One region of the Geobacillus sp. FSL W8-0026 genome, then DNA from elsewhere that is predicted to be linked to it. Evidence: predicted binding sites of a transcription regulator. Region 1 holds the regulator's gene; the other holds the start of a gene.

The links. Region 1 encodes NrdR, which represses ribonucleotide reductase genes. Its sites were predicted from a motif close to AACACNATATATNGTGTT; they were not measured.
Region 2: a site for NrdR is predicted at 1,287-1,304, ahead of NST29_RS06200 (vitamin B12-dependent ribonucleotide reductase). Genes of this name have one in related genera too.

The regions. Positions count from the first base shown of each region.
Region 1 is NZ_CP150194.1:901,024-904,437, reverse strand. It holds gene NST29_RS04585 (DnaD domain protein) at 1-829, opposite strand, end outside; gene nrdR (transcriptional regulator NrdR) at 935-1,396, opposite strand; gene NST29_RS04575 (hypothetical protein) at 1,464-1,862, opposite strand; gene speD (adenosylmethionine decarboxylase) at 1,986-2,360, opposite strand; gene NST29_RS04565 (glyceraldehyde-3-phosphate dehydrogenase) at 2,675-3,414, opposite strand, start outside.
Region 2 is NZ_CP150194.1:1,221,363-1,224,776, forward strand. It holds gene NST29_RS06190 (rhodanese-like domain-containing protein) at 1-118, opposite strand, end outside; gene NST29_RS06195 (biotin/lipoate A/B protein ligase family protein) at 310-1,146, shown strand; gene NST29_RS06200 (vitamin B12-dependent ribonucleotide reductase) at 1,390-3,414, shown strand, end outside.

The sequences.
Region 1 (3,414 bases):
GCTCCAGCTCATACCATTCGCGCGCCGCCTGCCGCAAGGCGTCGATGTCAATATGATACGACGGATCAATGACGCCAAGAACAAGCTTTTGCATCTCAAGCGGCGGAATGCCATACAAAAACGCCAGCTTTTTAATCGCCTCTTTCACTTTTGCTGTCATCGCGCGGCGCGGTACGAGCTGTTTCGACAACCCGGCGAAAAACAACTCAAAATCAAACACCTCGTCATCGAGGGCGTACGATGCCTCCTCGCGCCCGACATGCGCCTTTCCTTCATTCAGTGGCCGCTGTTCTTCGCTGAAACGAGACACCATCCGCTCGGCAGGAACGGCGGCAAACACGTCGGAAAATGAGCGCGTTACCGGGGTGAACCGAGCGACATCCGCCATCGGCCGGGCGAAAAAGTCGCTCAACTGGGCGAACAAATGGCGGCCAACTTGACGCTGCAAAAAGGTGCTCAACATCTCATCGCGAAAAAACTGTTCCGGTGTCATCGGCGGGCGCAGCTCGTAAAGAAACAGCTTCGGCTCATCGTCACCGAAAGTGCGGACATACGTATTCAGCAACCCGATTCCCTCCAGCTTCAACCGTTCGCCGTAGATGTCCGGAAGGCTGCATTGCATAAGCTCCATGAGGCGGCGATGGGTCGCCTCCTGCCCGCCAAGCAGCTCCCAGTCCCCCCAAAGCGTCATATACAAAGCTAGCGCGCGATGGCCGATGAGCGGCTGGTACAACAGCGTCAACACTTGGCGGTCCAGCTCGTGCAGCGCTCCGCGGCTTTGCACGACATACCGGTCAACTGCAATCAGTTCTTTCCAATGATGCCGCATCATCTCAACCTTCCATCTTGCGTGATTCGTTTCAACCCGTCCTCCCCCTTTCGGCAGGGAAAAGGCGTTGAAAAAAGGGCTTGCCGTCCAACGCCAAAGCCCTTTTTACCGCTGTTCTTTTTTGATCAGCTCTTTCAGTTCTTCGATAAACACGTTAATATCCTTGAACTGCCGATAGACGGAAGCGAAGCGGACATAGGCGACCTCATCGATGCGCGACAGCCGCTCCATCACCATTTCCCCGATTGTTTCGCTTTTGACTTCCGACACTCCTTGTTGGCGCAGCTCGCGCTCGATTTCCTGCGTCACCTTTTCCAGCTCCTCGAGCGCCACCGGCCGCTTTTCGCACGCTTTGATCAAGCCGCGCAAAATTTTCTCGCGGCTGAACTCTTCGCGCGTTCCGCCTTTTTTGACGACAATTAGCGGCGGCTCTTCAATTCGTTCAAACGTTGTAAACCGGTAATGACACTGTTCGCATTCGCGCCGGCGCCGGATCGAACGCCCTTCCTCGGCCGGGCGCGAGTCGAGCACGCGCGTACCTTGATGATGGCATGACGGACATCGCATAACATTCACTCCGTTGCTTTTCTTATTATCTATCATACCGGAATGGCGGCAAGCAGACAAGCCATAGTTAGCCGTTCAATCCCGATCCGATATACGGCAAGCGCGCATCGAGCTTCCGGTATAGCTCAAGAATCACCGATCGGCTGCGGCCAAAGTCAAACGGCAATAGGCGCGTGTCTGTTGTCACGGAAAAGTCGACCGCCGTTTCAAACGGGCGCACCGAGATGACTGTCGCGACGATAAACAGCTTTTTTCCGCGCTTCGTTTGCGCACAAATTTCGCCGCGCTCTTCGGAAACGGAAAGAAGTTCAGCCCCGGGCAGCGAGGCGAGCAGCTCTTTGACGGCGGCCATGACAGCGCGGTTCGCCGCTTTGTAATAATGGCTTCTTAGCTCGACGTCTTCATGATTCTCCCTCGTTTCGCAATGGTTCGTCAAGGCGTATTTCCATTTGTTCCACATGCTTATCTGCCACGCTCCCTAGTCCTTAATTTGCTTTCATCATACCATGTTTTTCGCTGCCGCAGCACGGTGAAAAATAGAAAAAGGAGCGTTCTGTGTACGCTCCTTTTCTGCCGTTCGTGCTGTCCGTTACAGCGCTTGCGCTTTTTTCACTTCAATCGGGCGCATGCCGCGCGGAAGTTCGATCGTCTCCCGCGTTTGCGCACCGAGCTTTTCAGCGATATAGTCGGCGGCAATCGTCGGATCGAGATGGCCGCATGTATACACATCAATGCTCGCATAGCCGTGTTCGGGAAACGTATGAATCGTCAAATGCGATTCCGAGATAATGACGACTCCACTTACCCCTTGTGGAGCGAATTTGTGGAACGCTACTTCGCGAATTTCCGCTCCCGATTTCAACGCGGCGTCAACGAACGTTTTCTCGATAAAGTCCATATCATTCAGTTTGTCAAAGTCGCATCCCCAAAGTTCCGAGATAACGTGACGACCCATCGTGTCCATGCAAAAATCCCCCTTTTAACCAATTTTCTCAAAGAAAAAAATAGAAGAACAGCTGCAAAATGGCATGTATAACTACCACGGGGGAAAGTTAGTCCTAAGAGGTCCTAACCCTTTAAGTAGTCACATTACCTTTGCCGTTAAGAAGTTCACGAGACATAGTATACTTTGTTTAGGGGGGTTTTGCAACAGACTTTTTTATTTTTTTTGCCTGCCGAAAAGAAAAAGCGCCCGCGCCTGTTCGGCGCCCTGGTCAATACCGCGCCGCAAAACAGACGGGCGCTTTCCGCCCTTCTTGGCAGCGAGCGAAGACGGTGTCACGCGTTGACTTGGAGACTCTCCTTCATTTTTGCCGCGACAAGTTGAGCAAGATCGACAACGCGGCAGGAATAGCCCCACTCATTGTCATACCAAGCGAGCACTTTCACTTTCCGTCCTTCCATCACCATCGTCGATAAGCCATCGATGATCGCCGAATGAGGATTCGTATTGAAATCAATCGAGACAAGCGGCTCCATCGTAAAGTCCAAAATTCCTTTCAGCGGCCCACGAGCGGCGCGGATGAACGCTTCGTTCACCTCATCGGCGGTCACCTCGCGCTTCACATCGACCACTAAGTCAACGAGGGAAACGTTCGGCGTCGGAACGCGGAGCGCCATGCCATGGAGCTTCCCTTTTAAATGCGGCAGCACCAGTCCAAGCGCTTTTGCCGCTCCGGTTGTCGTCGGGATGATCGATTGCGCGCACGAACGAGCGCGGCGCAAGTCTTTGTGCGGATTGTCGATGTTTTTTTGGTCGTTCGTATACGCGTGAACGGTTGTCATCAGCCCGTTTTCAATGCCAAAGGCTTCATCAAGCACTTTGACGACCGGCGCCAAGCAGTTGGTCGTGCACGATGCGTTAGAAATGATGAAATGGCGGTCAATATCGAGCACGTGTTCATTGACACCGACAACGATTGTCACATCTTCGTTTTTCCCAGGCGCTGTTAAAATGACGCGCTTCGCCCCCGCTTCTAGGTGAAGGCTAGCTTTTTCACGATCATTGAATTTGCCGG
Region 2 (3,414 bases), 320 kb from region 1:
TTCGGTAGCCGGCGCGGAATTCTTCTTCGGTCAACGCTTTGACGATTCTCCGCTGCCATAAATAGGTGATGAGCGAATATACGATGATCGCCCCGAGAATGATGAGCAGCGCTTTCACGCCTCACGCCTCCTTTCCCTTCGTCCACTATTCCTATTATATAGAGTCGCCCGTAGAAAGCAAAGTCTTTTCGTGATGCCATTTTTCTTTCCTTGACTGACGTTGTTTGCTAAACTAGTAGGGGCGGCCCAACGCCTCTTTCTCAAGAACGCAAGGGGCCGGAAGCAAGGAATGACAGAGAAGGTGGAACGATGGCAAAAGAAGTATGGCGCTTTATTGATTCAGGCGATTGTCCTCCGGCGTTTAATATGGCGCTGGATGAAGCGCTTTTGGATTGGCACAGCCAAGGAAAAATTCCGCCGACGGTTCGTTTTTACGGCTGGAATCCGCCAACCTTGTCGATCGGCTATTTTCAAAAAGTCGAAAAAGAGATCGACTTAGAGGCGGTGAAACGGCACGGCCTCGGTTTTGTCCGCCGTCCGACCGGCGGGCGCGGCGTTTTGCATGACAAGGAACTGACCTACAGCGTCATCGTCTCGGAATCGCATCCGGCGATGCCGCCGACTGTGACGGAGGCGTATCGCGTCATTTCCCAAGGCATTTTGGAAGGGTTTCGTTTCCTTGGGCTCGATGCGTATTTTGCCGTGCCGAAAACGGAAGAAGAAAAAGCGGATTTGCGCAGCCCGCGTTCCGCTGTTTGCTTTGACGCGCCGTCATGGTACGAGCTGGTCGTCGAGGGGCGAAAAATCGCCGGCAGCGCGCAAACGCGGCAAAAGGGCGTCATTTTGCAGCACGGATCGATCTTGCTTGATCTCGACGAAGAACTGCTGTTCAGTTTGTTTAAATACCCGAACGAGCGGGTGAAAGAGCGGCTGCAGCGCGATTTTAAAAAGAAGGCGGTTGCCATCAACGAACTGACGAGCCGGACGGTGACGATGGAAGAAGCGAAGGCAGCGTTTTACAAAGGATTTGAAAAAGGATTGAATATCGTGCTAGAGCCGTATACGCTGACGGCCGAAGAGCGCGAATATGTGGAAACGTTGGCGCGAACGAAATATGAAAGCGATGAATGGAACTTCAAGCGCTGAGCAGCGGTGTGGTCAATCGTTCGTTTTCCGGCAAAAATGGCGGCACTCCCCTGTTTTTCGCCGTGGTTAGCTTTTTTTGCTTGACAAAAACGACATGATTTGTTCTCTTCACAATATATAGTATGATTTTCGTAAAAAATCATACTATATATTGTTTTTTTCTGTTCGATATGGTAAGGTAGAGAAGACAGGGCAACGTTGGCAAAAACATGAGAAACTATAGAAAAGAGGAGAGATAGGAGAATGACGGTGGCGTCATCCGAAAAAATGAAGATCGATATCGACAAACTGAACGAGGACATCCGCCTATTTCCGCAAGTGCATCCGATTACGCCCGATATGCACATCACCCATAAAGGCGTATCCCGTTTGGTGATGCTTGACCGGTATTCGTTCAAGGACACGGAGAAATTGACGCTCGCGCCGGGCGATTTTGTCGTGTTGACGATCAAGGAAGATCCGAAGTTTCCTGCCCGCGGCCTCGGGTTTATCGTTGACGTTGATTGGGAGACGAAAAAAGCGCGCGTGCTGATTGAGGACGAATACCGGCACGTGCTCGAAGGCGAAGAAGCGGAGACCGGCATTGTCGTTCGGTCGCTCGACATTATCGACAAGCCGCTCGAGATTTTCTATGAGCAAATCGCCAAGCGGAACGCAACCGGGCTCGCGGCTGTGGAGAAAACGGAAGAAAAGCGCCACGAGTGGTTCGAAAAGTTTTATCAAGAGCTCTCGAGCATGAACTTTGTGCCGGCCGGCCGCGTGTTGTACGGCGCAGGGTCGGGCAAGGAAGTGACGTATTTCAACTGCTATGTGATGCCGTTTGTCAAAGACTCGCGCGAAGGCATTTCCGAGCATCGGAAGCAGGTGATGGAAATCATGAGCCGCGGCGGCGGCGTCGGGACGAACGGCTCGACATTGCGGCCGCGCCATACGCTCGCGCGCGGGGTAAACGGCAAATCGTCCGGGTCGGTCTCGTGGTTGGATGACATTGCCAAACTGACCCACCTTGTCGAGCAAGGTGGCTCCCGCCGCGGCGCCCAAATGATCATGCTTGCCGACTGGCACCCGGACATTATCGAATTCATCGTCTCAAAAATGCAAAACCCGCGCATTTTGCGCTACCTGCTTGAAAATATGGAAGACGAAGGCATCAAAAAAGCGGCGCGCGACAAGCTGAAATTCACGCCGCTCACCGACCGGGAGCGGGCGATGTACGAAGCGATCGTCCGCTATAAGAACGCACCGGACTACGGAGGCTTCACGGAGGAAATCATTAAAGACGCGGAAGAAAAACTGCGCACCGGCGGTACATATACAGTGCACAACCCTGACTTTTTGACCGGTGCGAACATTTCCGTCTGCTTGACGAAAGAGTTCATGGAGGCGGTCGAAAACGACGAAGAATATGCGCTTCGCTTCCCGGATGTGGAAACTTATTCCGAAGAGGAAATGCGCATTTATAACGAAAAATGGCATGAAGTCGGCGATGTGCGCGAATGGGAGAAAATGGGCTACCGCGTTCGCGTCTACCGAAAAATCCGCGCCCGCGAACTGTGGAAGCTGATCAACATTTGCGCGACGTATTCGGCCGAGCCGGGCATTTTCTTCATCGACAACGCCAATGAAATGACGAACGCCCGCGCGTACGGGCAAAAAGTCGTGGCGACCAACCCGTGCGGGGAACAACCTCTCGCACCATATTCTGTCTGCAACTTGGCCGCGATCAACTTAGCGAACATGGTGGACAAAGAACGAAAGGTCGTTGACTACGAAAAACTGAAACGCACGGTTGAAATCGGAGTGCGGATGCAAGACAACGTCATCGACGCGACGCCGTACTTCCTTGAGGAAAACAAAAAGCAAGCGCTCGGCGAGCGCCGCATCGGCCTTGGCGTCATGGGGCTGGCTGACTTGCTCATTTACTGCGAAAAAGCGTACGGTTCTGAGGAAGGAAATCAACTGGTGGACGAGCTGTTCCGCACGATCGCCACGACCGCGTACCGGGCGTCGATCGAGCTGGCGAAAGAAAAAGGCAGCTTCCCGTTTTTGGTCGGCGAAACGGAGGAAGAGACGCGCAAGCTGCGCGAAGCGTTCATCAACACCGGCTACATGAAACGGATGCCGGAAGACATTCGCCAAGATATTTTGAAATACGGCATTCGCAACTCGCATTTGCTGACGGTGGCGCCGACAGGATCGACGGGAACGATGGTCGGCGTCTCGACCGGCCTGGAGCCGTACTTCTCGTTCTCGTACTACCGGAGCGGA